DNA from 2 places in the Billgrantia sp. C5P2 genome. Region 1 is predicted to be linked to the other one. Evidence: predicted binding sites of a transcription regulator. Region 1 holds the regulator's gene; the other holds the start of a gene.
The links. The regulator sigma-54, encoded in region 1, starts transcription at its own class of promoters, with help from an activator protein. The targets are predictions, from matches to a motif close to TGGCACNNNNNTTGCTNT.

Region 1 (5,587 bases):
TCGAGGCACGTGGCTTTACCGCCGAGGACTTCGCCCTCTCGCACCCTGGCGGCAGCCTGGGCAAGCGCTTGCTGTTGCGCGTCAGCGATCTGATGCATCAGGGCGAGCGACTGCCCAGCGTACCGTTGGGCAGCCCCCTGCGCGACGCCCTGCTCGAGATTACCCGCCAGGGACTTGGCTTCACCTGCGTCGTCGATGAGCACAATCGTCTGATCGGTGTCTATACCGACGGCGACCTGCGCCGCACGCTCGACCAGTATCAGGACCTCAGCCAATTGACGGTGGACGACGTCATGACCCGTCCCGGCAAGCGCATCTCTCCCGACATACTGGCCGCCGAAGCGGTCCGTGTGATGGAAGACAATCTGATAACGGCGCTTGCCGTCGTCGACGAAGCCGGTCACCCGATCGGCGCACTGCACATGCACGATCTGCTGCGAAGCGGCGTGATCTGACAACACTCTGACCAAGGAGAGCCCATGGCTCTGGCCACCCCTACCCTCGATCCGCGCCTCGTCGATCGCCTGCGCAAGATTCGCCTGCTGGCATTGGACGTGGACGGCGTACTCACCGACGGTCGCCTCTATTTCCAGGCCGACGGCGTAGAGATCAAAGCATTTCACACCCAGGACGGACTGGGCCTCAAGCTGCTGCGACGCGCCGGCCTGCAGGTGGCTTTCCTGACCGGACGCGAGTCGCCCATGGTCAGCCATCGCGCCGCCGCGCTGGGCATCGACCATATCTTCCAGAGCTGTGAAGACAAGCTCGCCACTTTGCGCGAGCTATGCACGCGCCAGGGAATCGAGCTCGAGCAGGTCGCCTACTGCGGCGACGATTTACCCGACCTGGCGGCCATACAGCGTGCCGGCATCGGTATCACCGTTCCCGGCACCCCGACCTACATACGCGCCCTGGCAGACTACGTCACAGAACGCAGCGGAGGTCATGGTGCAGTGCGTGAAATCTGCGACATGCTGCTCGAAGCGCAGGGGCATCGCGATGCGCTGGTCGACACCTACCTCCACGGCAAGCGCTGAGGCGGTCCGGCCATGCTGCGTCGGCTACCTCGCCCCTCGTTTCGTGTCTGGCTGTTCCTGATATTGCTGGCGCTCGGCGGGCTGATCGCCTGGCTGGACCCGTGGCAGGCACCCGCCCCCGGCCCGGTACCTACCGACGAAGCCGGCGAACCCGACTTCTATCTGGAACAGGCGCAACTGACCCGCTTCGATGCCGACGGTCGGGCCCACCAGCGACTGGAGAGCCCGCGTCTGGTGCATACGCCCCACGACGACGTTATTCGCGCGGTCACGCCACTGGCCCACCTGATCGACCGCGAGGGACGGCTATGGGTGGCAAGCGGCACGGAAGGCCGCCTCGGCCCGGGCGGCAATCCCTTGACGCTCTCGGGCGATGCACGACTCTTCGCTCCCGAAGAGCGCTGGCAGCTCGACACCGAGACCCTGCACTTCGATGCCAACGTGGGGCACGCCTGGAGCGACACGCCCGCCCTGCTGCAACAACCGCCACAGCGCATGCGCGGCGATCACTTCGACGCCTGGATCCATGACAATCGGGCACGTTTGACCGACAATGTGCGCGGCCACCATATCCCGGAAGGCGCCCAGCCGGGGCAAGCCGACGCCGTCAACCTAGAGGATTTCACGCCATGAAGCGATGCAGGCTCCCGACCCTCCACTGGCCATTCCCCCTGGCGCTGGCTGGCGTGGCGTTGATCACCCTGGTGGGCATCGGTCCGGCCATGGCACAGCAGCGTGACGCCGAGCAGCCCATTGAGGTCGAAGCCGACCAGCTCGACCTCGACGATCGTGCCGGTACCGCGGTCTATCTCGGCGACGTCGACATTCGCCAGGGCAGCATGCGACTCACCGGCGACCGGGTCGAGTTTCAGCGCAATGCCGCCGGCGAACTCTCGCGCGCCACGGCCCGCGGCGAACGTGCCTACATCGAACAGCAGCCCGACCCCGACCAACCCGTGGTGCGCGGCTGGGGACGTACCATCGTCTATCACGTGGCCGAGCGAAGAGTGGAACTGATCGATCGCGCCGAACTGCACCAGGGTGGCGATACCTTCGACGGTGGCTACCTGGAATACTTCCTCGACCGTCGCGTGGTTCAGGCACGCGCCCAGGGCGAAGGTGTCGAAGGTAGCCAGCGTATCCGCATGACCCTGCAGCCGGAGCGCTGAGGTGCCAATGAAAACCCTGTACGCCCGAAACCTGGCCAAGAGCTACAAGCGCCGCCGCGTGGTGCACGACATCAGCCTCTCCATCGAGCAGGGCTGCGTGGTCGGCCTGCTCGGGCCCAATGGGGCCGGCAAGACCACTTCGTTCTACATGATCGTCGGCCTGGTGAAGGCGGATGCCGGCGAGGTCCATATCGACGACCTGGATCTCTCGCAAAGCGCCATGCACGAGCGCGCCCGGGCGGGTATCGGCTACCTGCCTCAGGAAGCCTCGATCTTTCGCAAGCTGTCGGTGGCCGACAACATCATGGCCATCCTCGAGATGCGCAAGGATCTCGATCGTCGTGGACGACATGCGCGACTCGAGCAACTTCTGGAAGACTTCCATGTCACCCACATTCGCGACAACCTCGGCATGAGCCTCTCGGGCGGTGAACGCCGACGTGTCGAGATCGCCCGTGCGCTGGCCACGGAGCCGGCCTTCATTCTGCTCGACGAGCCCTTCGCCGGTGTCGACCCGATCTCGGTGGGCGAGATCAAGGGCATCATCCGCCAGCTCAAGGCACGCAACATCGGCGTGCTGATCACCGACCACAACGTTCGCGAGACCCTCGACATCTGCGACTCGGCCTATATCGTCGGGGACGGCCAGATCATTGCCGAAGGGAACGCCGAAGCCATCCTGGCCAACCAGCGGGTGCGCGAAGTCTATCTGGGCGAGGATTTCCGTCTGTAGTATAATCCCGCGCATCAAGCAAGCACCTGATCCTTATTGCAACTGCATAAACAGGCATGAATATTGCCGATGGCATGTTTATTGCAATGAATTATCTTGCAAGTGATCGTCGACCCGACTAGGGTAGAGTTTTCCGGCAGATGAGCCCCATTACCTCATGGCCATGAAAGCATCCCTGCAACTGCGTGTCGGCACTCAGCTGACCATGACTCCCCAACTGCAGCAGGCCATTGCCCTGCTGCAGCTCTCGACCCTAGATCTACGCCAGGAGATCCAGCAGGCACTCGAATCCAATCCCATGCTGGAACTCGATGACGACTTCGGCGAACAGGCTGTCAGCGAAACCCCCAGCGATGAGTGGGCCGACGAGATACCCAACGAGCTGTCCACCGACAGCGATTGGGCCGACACCTATCCCGATCATGGCACGAGCTCCGGAGGCGCCACCGGCGAAGGGCCGGATTTCGAGCGCCAGGCCTCGGTGCAGACGCTGACCGGCCATCTGATCTGGCAATTGGCGATGACCGACTTGAGCGACCGCCAGCGCCTCATTGCCGAGAGCCTGATCGATGCCGTCAATGGCGCCGGTTACCTGGCACAATCCCTGGAGGACATTCGCGACGGCCTGCGCCGACAGGGCCTGGAGGGCCTGCCCACCCGGGAAGTCGAACAGGTCCTGCTGCGCCTGCAGCAGTTCGAACCCACCGGCGTATTCGCCCGCGACCTGCGCGAATGCCTGATGCTGCAATTGGCCGCGCTGCCCGACGATACGCCACTGCTGCCCCAGACCCGTCGCCTGGTACGCCAATTCCTCGAGGCACTGGCCTCCGATGACCGCCGCCTGCTGAAACGCCGCCTGGGCCTGGACGACGAATCGCTGGACGATGTCATCGCCCTGGTTCGCTCGCTGGACCCCCGCCCCGGCAGTGCCTACGCCGAAGTGAGCAGCAGTTACGTCACACCGGACCTGGTCGCCTACCACGACGAATCCGGCTGGCGCGTGGAACTCAACGCCGAAGCGCTGCCGCGGCTACGCATCCAGCCCGACTATGTCGCGCTGGTGCGGCGTGCGGACAAGAGCCAAGACAACCAGTTCCTCAAGGATCATCTGCAGGAAGCCCGCTGGTTGATGAAGAGCCTCGCCAGCCGCAACGACACCCTGCTGAGAGTGGGGCGGGAGATCATGGCACGTCAGCTCGAGTTTCTCGAACAGGGCGAAGAGGCCATGAAACCCCTGGTGCTGGCCGACATCGCCCAGGCCGTCGAGATGCACGAGTCGACCATTTCGCGAGTGACGACGCAGAAGTTCATCCACACCCCACGTGGCGTCTTCGAGCTCAAGTACTTCTTCTCCAGCCATGTCGGCGGAAACGGTGACGGGGACGTTCACTCCAGCACGGCGATCCGCGCCCGTATCCGCAAGCTCGTCGCCGATGAACCGCCGCGCAAACCGCTCTCCGACAGCCGCCTGGTGGAGCTGTTGGCCGAGGATGGCATCCAGGTCGCCCGCCGCACGGTTGCCAAGTACCGCGAAGCTCTGGGAATCCCCTCCTCCAGCGAGCGCAAGCGTTTTCGTTGACGCCACGACATAACGCTGACCCCGGGCAATCCAACCGCCAGAGGGGGGTATGCAGGGCAGGAAAAAGGGTTACAATCGAGCTACCACTCGAAGGACGAAGGAGCTTGTCATGCAAGTCAACATCACCGGCCATCATGTTGAACTGACCGATTCACTGCGTGACTACGTGAGCGAGAAGCTGAGCCGCGTCCAGCGACATTACGACAACATCACCAATGTGCAGGTCACGCTCTCGATCGAGAAGGAGCGCCAGCAGGCCGCCTGCACGCTGCACGCCGCCGGCGCCGACCTTCATGCCGAAGCCTCCGATCAGGACATGTATGCCGCCATCGATGCGCTGACCGACAAGCTCGACCGTCAATTGGTCAAACACAAGGAAAAAGCCCAGGCTCGCGCCCAGGGCGCCGGCATTCGCTGAGCTGCCATGACATTGGAAACCATCCTGCCCCCGGAACGCGCGCTGTTCGACGTTCCCGGGGGTAGCAAGAAGAGGGTGCTGGAGTTCTTCAGCACCTTCATTGCGCAGAACACTCCGAGCCTCGACAGCCAGGAAGTCTTCGGCAGACTGGTCGGTCGCGAGAGGCTGGGCAGTACCGGCATCGGCAATGGTGTGGCCATCCCCCACGCCCGTAGCCCTCACTGCCATAGCCCAGTGGCTGCCTTTCTCAAACTGGCCGAGCCCATCGACTTCGACGCCATCGACGGAGAGCCGGTCGACCTCGTCTTCGTGCTGTTGGTGCCCGAGGAGGCCGACGATACGCATCTGTCGCTGCTAAGCCAGGTGGCCAGCGTCATGAACGATGCCGAAACGCGCGCACGTCTGCGCAAGTGCGAAAGCCAGCGCGAACTCCACGAGCGTCTCATCGAAGCGATTCGACGACAGTCCTCGGCCTGACCTCCCCCTTCGCCGTTCGGCCGGCCCCTGATCAGGAGAACCATCATGCAGCTTGTGATCATCAGCGGCCGTTCCGGTTCCGGCAAGTCGATCGCACTGCAAGCGCTCGAAGATATCGGCTTTTACGCCATCGACAACCTGCCGGCGATGCTGCTTGGCCCCCTGGTGGATGAG
Region 2 (5,587 bases), 1.2 Mb from region 1:
GATCACGGTGATCACCTGATTGGGCTTCACCGAGCCACGCTTGATGCGGCCGAGGCCGATGACGCCCACGTAGCTGGAGTAGTCCAGCGCCGAGATCTGCATCTGGAACGGACCATCCTGCTCCACGGCCGGTGGCTCGACGATGTCGACGATGGCCTGGAACATGGGCGACATGTCTTCCGCCAGCGCTTCGGGGTCCATGCCGGCGATACCGTTGAGCGCCGAGCAGTAGATGATCGGGAAGTCGAGCTGCTCGTCGCTGGCGCCGAGGTTGTCGAACAGATCGAAGATCTGGTCGATGACCCAGTCGGGGCGCGCGCCGGGGCGGTCGATCTTGTTGACCACCACGATCGGCTTGAGGCCTTGGGCGAAGGCCTTCTGGGTGACGAAGCGTGTCTGCGGCATGGGGCCGTCGACGGCGTCGACCAGCAGCAGCACGGAATCCACCATCGACATCACGCGCTCAACCTCGCCGCCGAAGTCGGCGTGTCCGGGAGTGTCGACGATGTTGATATGGAAGTCGCGGCCGTTACCGTCCTGCCAGCGGATCGCGGTGTTCTTGGCCAGGATGGTGATGCCGCGTTCTTTTTCCTGGTCGTTGGAGTCCATGACGCGCTCCTGCCCCTCGGCCTTGCGGTCCAGCGTGCCGGACTGGCTCAGAAGCTTGTCGACCAGCGTGGTCTTGCCGTGGTCGACGTGAGCGATGATGGCAATATTGCGCAAACTCTCGATACGAGAGGGGGTTACAGCTGTGTTCATAGGGTGTGACTCATCAACAGGTGCGCACCTATGTACACATCGATAGGACGTACCCTAGGCGCGGGGTAGGGAGTGGTGGCGCATTGTACAGGTAAGCGACGAAGGGGAATAGCACAACCTCGTCATTATACTCTTCTCAGCCCGGGGCGTGGCTCTCCCCATGCGCCCGGGGGTGCCTTGGCAATGTTGTTGTCCGACAAAGCCGGACATGAATTGGACATTCTGTGGGACAAAATTCAGTAGAGGAACTTTATCGACACTTTTGTACACTCAACTACACAGTTTGTAACTTTGCGTGCTGTCGGGTGGCCCTTTTATGCCTTGGTGGAGCCTGAGCCATGAGCCTTGCCAGTGTCATTTTCGATGCCCGGACTGCTGGAGCAAGACTTCCGCGCAGTCTGGTCATCTTCGAGCAGGCTGCCCGGCGCTGGCAGGGTGGGCATGAGCTGCTGTTGGTGGACGACACCGGCGATCGCCGATTGCCGTCCCTGGCTCAGCGCCACCAGGCCGTCCTGCTATCGTGCGGCTCCGCAAGCCTGGGCAGCCGTTTCAACGCCGCGGTGGGTGCCAGCCGCGGCGACATCCTGCTCTTTCCCGGACAAGAGGATCGTCGTGCCGCCGATTGGCTGAGCCATCGGCTGGCCGATGTCGAACTCGCCGGCGACTGGGACGCCGCCGTCCTGCCCATGCGCCGTCACAGCTGGCTGCGCTGGTGGGGGCTGCTCCAGCGCCTCTCGCCGATGGACACCTACTGGGTGGCGCGGTCCTGGTTCGATCGCATCGGCGGCTTCGACCCCCAACTGGGAAGCGATGCGCTGCCCGATCTGCTCGAGCGGCTGCGGGCGTGCCAGGCAAGGGTATCGATCGAGGTCGCGTAGTTCCCACTTCGCATTGCGCACTTCTTTGGTGCGCCCTGGTCACGCTTGCACCAATTTAGTGCCATGTCGGAGCCCTGATGGGGCTCACTGAGGCTGGTCGAGCAGGCTTGGTGCAGCGCGAGACAGAGCGGTGCAAATTCTTTTCTTGTAAAAACAGATGCTTAATTTTTTTCTGGGCTCGCATGGTGCATTTTTGGCATGGCTCCTGCATTTATGTGGGCAGCTCTCCATGCTTGTGCATGGCGACGTGGGCAGCAGGCCCACCGCGTGTTACAACAGGCGCTGCGATGCAACCAGCGCCAGTGGACTTCAGCCAAACGAATCGAGCCACAGCTCAAACGGAGGACACAAATGTCAGCCAAGACTCTCGCCCTGATCGAAGAACATGATGTGAAGTGGGTTGATCTGCGCTTCACCGACACGCGGGGCAAGGAACAGCACGTCACCATTCCGGCCCGTGACGTCGATGAGGAATTCTTCGAGAACGGCCAGATGTTCGACGGCTCCTCCATCTCCGGCTGGAAGGGCATCAACGAGTCCGACATGATTCTGCGCCCGGAAGACGGCACCGCCTTCCTCGATCCGTTCACCGAAGACGCGACCCTGGTGCTGCGCTGCGACATCATCGAGCCAGCGACCATGCAGGGCTACGAGCGCGACCCGCGCTCCATCGCCAAGCGCGCCGAGGCCTACCTGCAGTCCACCGGCCTGGGCGACACGGCTTTCTTCGGCCCCGAGCCCGAGTTCTTCATCTTCGACGAAGTGCACTGGAAGGCCGACATCGAAGGCGCCATGTACAAGATCACCTCTGAAGAGGGCGCCTGGGCCACCGACCGTCAGGTCGAAGGCGGAAACCTGGCGCACCGTCCGCGCGTCAAGGGTGGCTACTTCCCGGTACCCCCGGTAGACAGCTTCCATGACATTCGCGGCGCCATGTGCAACACCCTGGAAGCCATCGGCCAGACCGTCGAGGTGCACCACCACGAGGTGGCCAACGCCGGCCAGAACGAGATCGGCGTCAAGTTCAACACCCTGGTGAAGAAGGCCGACGAAGTCCAGGAAATGAAGTACGTGATTCACAACGTGGCCCATGCCTACGGCAAGACGGCCACCTTCATGCCCAAGCCGCTGGTCGGCGACAACGGCAGCGGCATGCACGTGCACCAGTCCTTCTGGAAGGATGGCCAGAACCAGTTCGCTGGCGACCAGTACGCCGGGCTGTCCGAAATGGCGCTCTACTACATTGGCGGTATCATCAAGCACGCCCGTGCCCTGAACGCCTTCACCAACGCTTCCACCAACTCCTATAAGCGTCTGGTGCCGGGCTTCGAGGCGCCGGTAATGCTGGCCTACAGCGCCCGCAACCGCTCTGCTTCCATCCGCATTCCCTACACGGCAAGCCCCAAGGGCAAGCGCGTCGAGTGCCGTTTCCCCGACCCGACCGCCAACCCCTACCTGGCCTTCGCCGCCATGCTGATGGCCGGTATCGACGGTATCAAGAACAAGATCCACCCCGGCGACGCCATGGACAAGAACCTCTACGACCTGCCGCCGGAAGAGGGCAAGCTGGTACCGACTGTCGCCAGCAGCCTGGACCAGGCGCTCGAGGCGCTGGACGCGGATCGTGCTTTCCTCACCGAGGGCGGCGTGTTCACCGACGACATGATCGACGCCTACATCGAACTGAAGATGGAAGACGTCGAGCGTATCCGCATGACCACGCACCCGATCGAGTTCGACATGTACTACAGCTGCTAAGCTGTCGGGTCCGGCGGTCTTCGCCGGCTCGTACCGAGGGGCTCCGCATCGCGGAGCCCCTTTTTTGTCGTACACTATGTTGCGGATGGTTGCGAGGGAACACGTTACTGGCACATCGGTTGGCCGCCAGCGGAGCCGCGGTCGCCGTCTACGGAGAGTACTCATGGGCAAGGCGATCGTGCTGTGTCTGTTGGGCCTGGCACTCGCTCAGGGTGTGCTGGCCACGACGATCTATCGCACCACCGATGCGCAGGGTAACGTGGTCTTCACCGACGACCCCAACCGTGGTGGCGAGCCGGTGGAGCTGGCGCCGCTGACAGTGATCCCATCGCAGGTCGAGGGGCGCCAGTCCGAGCCGCCGCGGGTCGAGGGCGTTGCCCCACGCATGGGCGAGGCGCCGGGCCAGCCCTTCATGCCCTATGACACCTTCCGCATCCGTTCGCCGGAACACGGCGCGGACCTTCCCGCAAGCTATGCCGGCAACCTGCAGGTGGAGCTGGCCATTGAGCCGGAGTTGCGTCCCGACCACCGCGTGCAACTGCTGGTCGACGGCCGGGTGAGCCAGACGCCCATGCACACCCGCGCCTTCATGCTCAACGATCTCGGCCGTGGCGAATACGTGCTGCAGGCGGAGTTGCTTGATGCCCAGGGGCAGGTGCGTCATCGCAGCCCGCCGGTCTCTCTTTACGTTCAGCGAGCCAACGTGACGTTGCCGCAGGATGGTGGTTGAGCCGAGGCGTCAATCTCAAACTGACCGCGGCGTTTCCCCTGGCTCGCCCTTCCTTGTGCCTCGATGCCCCGAGATGGGGAAGATTGATGCCTCCTGATTTGGCGCTCTCGCCATCGGTGCACCATAATGGTGCATAAGAGTTCGCTGCGGTCGCCCTGAAACGGCGCCCTGCTGCGTCGCCGTGGGTTGGCGCGCTTCTTGCTTGGAATGTTCCATCCAGAGTGCTGCCTGGCTTCGGGGCGGTGGCTGCGGCGATCCCTGCCGATGCGCCATGACGATGCAAGTAATGCTCCATGCACTCTGCGTTCAACGAGGGAAGGTCGTAAATGTATCGACGCCTGATGGAACACCTCACCACGGCGGTGCTGTTGCTCGACCACGAGTTGCGGCTGAGCTGGATGAATCCGGCGGCCGAAGCCTTGCTGGCGGTCAGCCTGGGCCGGGTTAAGGGACTCAGCCTGGCGAGCCTGCTGGCCGAGGACGACGGTATGGGCGGAGTGCTGGCCAAGGCGCGCGACGACCAGCACCCCTTCACCCAGCGCGAGGTCAGGCTGGCGCTGGTCGGTGGTGCCGTGGCCACGATCGACTATACGGTGACTCCGCTGTCGACGGTGGAACTGCTGGTGGAGATGGAGCCGCGCGATCGGCTGCTGCGTATCTCCCGCGAGGAGGCTCTGCTCAACCGCCAGGAGGCGATCAAGGTGCTGTCGCGCGGCCTCGCACATGAGGTCAAGAACCCGCTGGGCGGGATCCGTGGCGCCGCGCAACTGCTGGAGCGCGACCTCGACGACCCCGCGCTGCAGGAGTTCACCCGTATCATCGTCGAGGAGGTCGACCGCCTGCGCGATCTGGTCGACAGCATGCTGGGGCCGAACAAGCTGGTGCGCCACGAGCCGCTCAACATTCACAAGGTACTGGAGCGGGTGCGCACGCTGCTGATGGCCGAGACCCCGTCGGTGGCCATCGAGCGCGACTACGATCCCAGCCTGCCGGATTTCCCCGGCGACGAAGCCCAGATGATCCAGGCGGTGCTCAACGTGGCCCGCAACGCCGTGGAGGCGATGACCGAAGCCGGCACCGAGGCCCCGAGCCTGCTGTTGCGCACCCGGGCACGCCGCCAGTTCACCCTGGGTGCGGAGCGTCATCGTCTGGTCTGCGAGGTGGCCATGATCGACAACGGCCCCGGCGTTCCCGAGGGCCTTCAGGAAACCCTTTTCTATCCCATGGTATCGGGGCGTGCCGACGGCAGTGGACTGGGACTGTCCATCGCCCAGGGCATCCTGCACCAGCACCAGGGGCTGATCGAGTGCGATTCCCGCCCCGGCCATACCGAGTTTCGTCTGCTTATTCCTTTGGAGAGGCGCCATGACTGATGTCGCACGTGTCGCGGTGGTCGACGACGACCGCGCCATTCGCTGGGTGCTGGAGCGCGCCCTGGCTCAGCCCGACCTCGAGGTCGAGT

Region 2: glnA (glutamate--ammonia ligase) is a predicted target of sigma-54. The motif match lies at 1,832-1,849, and genes of this name have one in related genera.

What each region holds. Positions count from the first base shown of each region.
Region 1 is NZ_CM128542.1:1,633,485-1,639,071, reverse strand. Features, by position in the region: gene ACRWQA_RS07590 (KpsF/GutQ family sugar-phosphate isomerase) at 1-455, shown strand, start outside; gene ACRWQA_RS07585 (KdsC family phosphatase) at 480-1,037, shown strand; gene lptC (LPS export ABC transporter periplasmic protein LptC) at 1,050-1,670, shown strand; gene lptA (lipopolysaccharide transport periplasmic protein LptA) at 1,667-2,206, shown strand; gene lptB (LPS export ABC transporter ATP-binding protein) at 2,214-2,939, shown strand; gene ACRWQA_RS07565 (RNA polymerase factor sigma-54) at 3,097-4,518, shown strand; gene hpf (ribosome hibernation-promoting factor, HPF/YfiA family) at 4,628-4,936, shown strand; gene ptsN (PTS IIA-like nitrogen regulatory protein PtsN) at 4,943-5,413, shown strand; gene rapZ (RNase adapter RapZ) at 5,459-5,587, shown strand, end outside.
Region 2 is NZ_CM128542.1:386,107-391,693, forward strand. Features, by position in the region: gene typA (translational GTPase TypA) at 1-759, opposite strand, end outside; gene ACRWQA_RS01755 (glycosyltransferase family protein) at 1,098-1,637, shown strand; gene glnA (glutamate--ammonia ligase) at 1,989-3,395, shown strand; gene ACRWQA_RS01765 (DUF4124 domain-containing protein) at 3,559-4,125, shown strand; gene glnL (nitrogen regulation protein NR(II)) at 4,452-5,498, shown strand; gene ntrC (nitrogen regulation protein NR(I)) at 5,491-5,587, shown strand, end outside.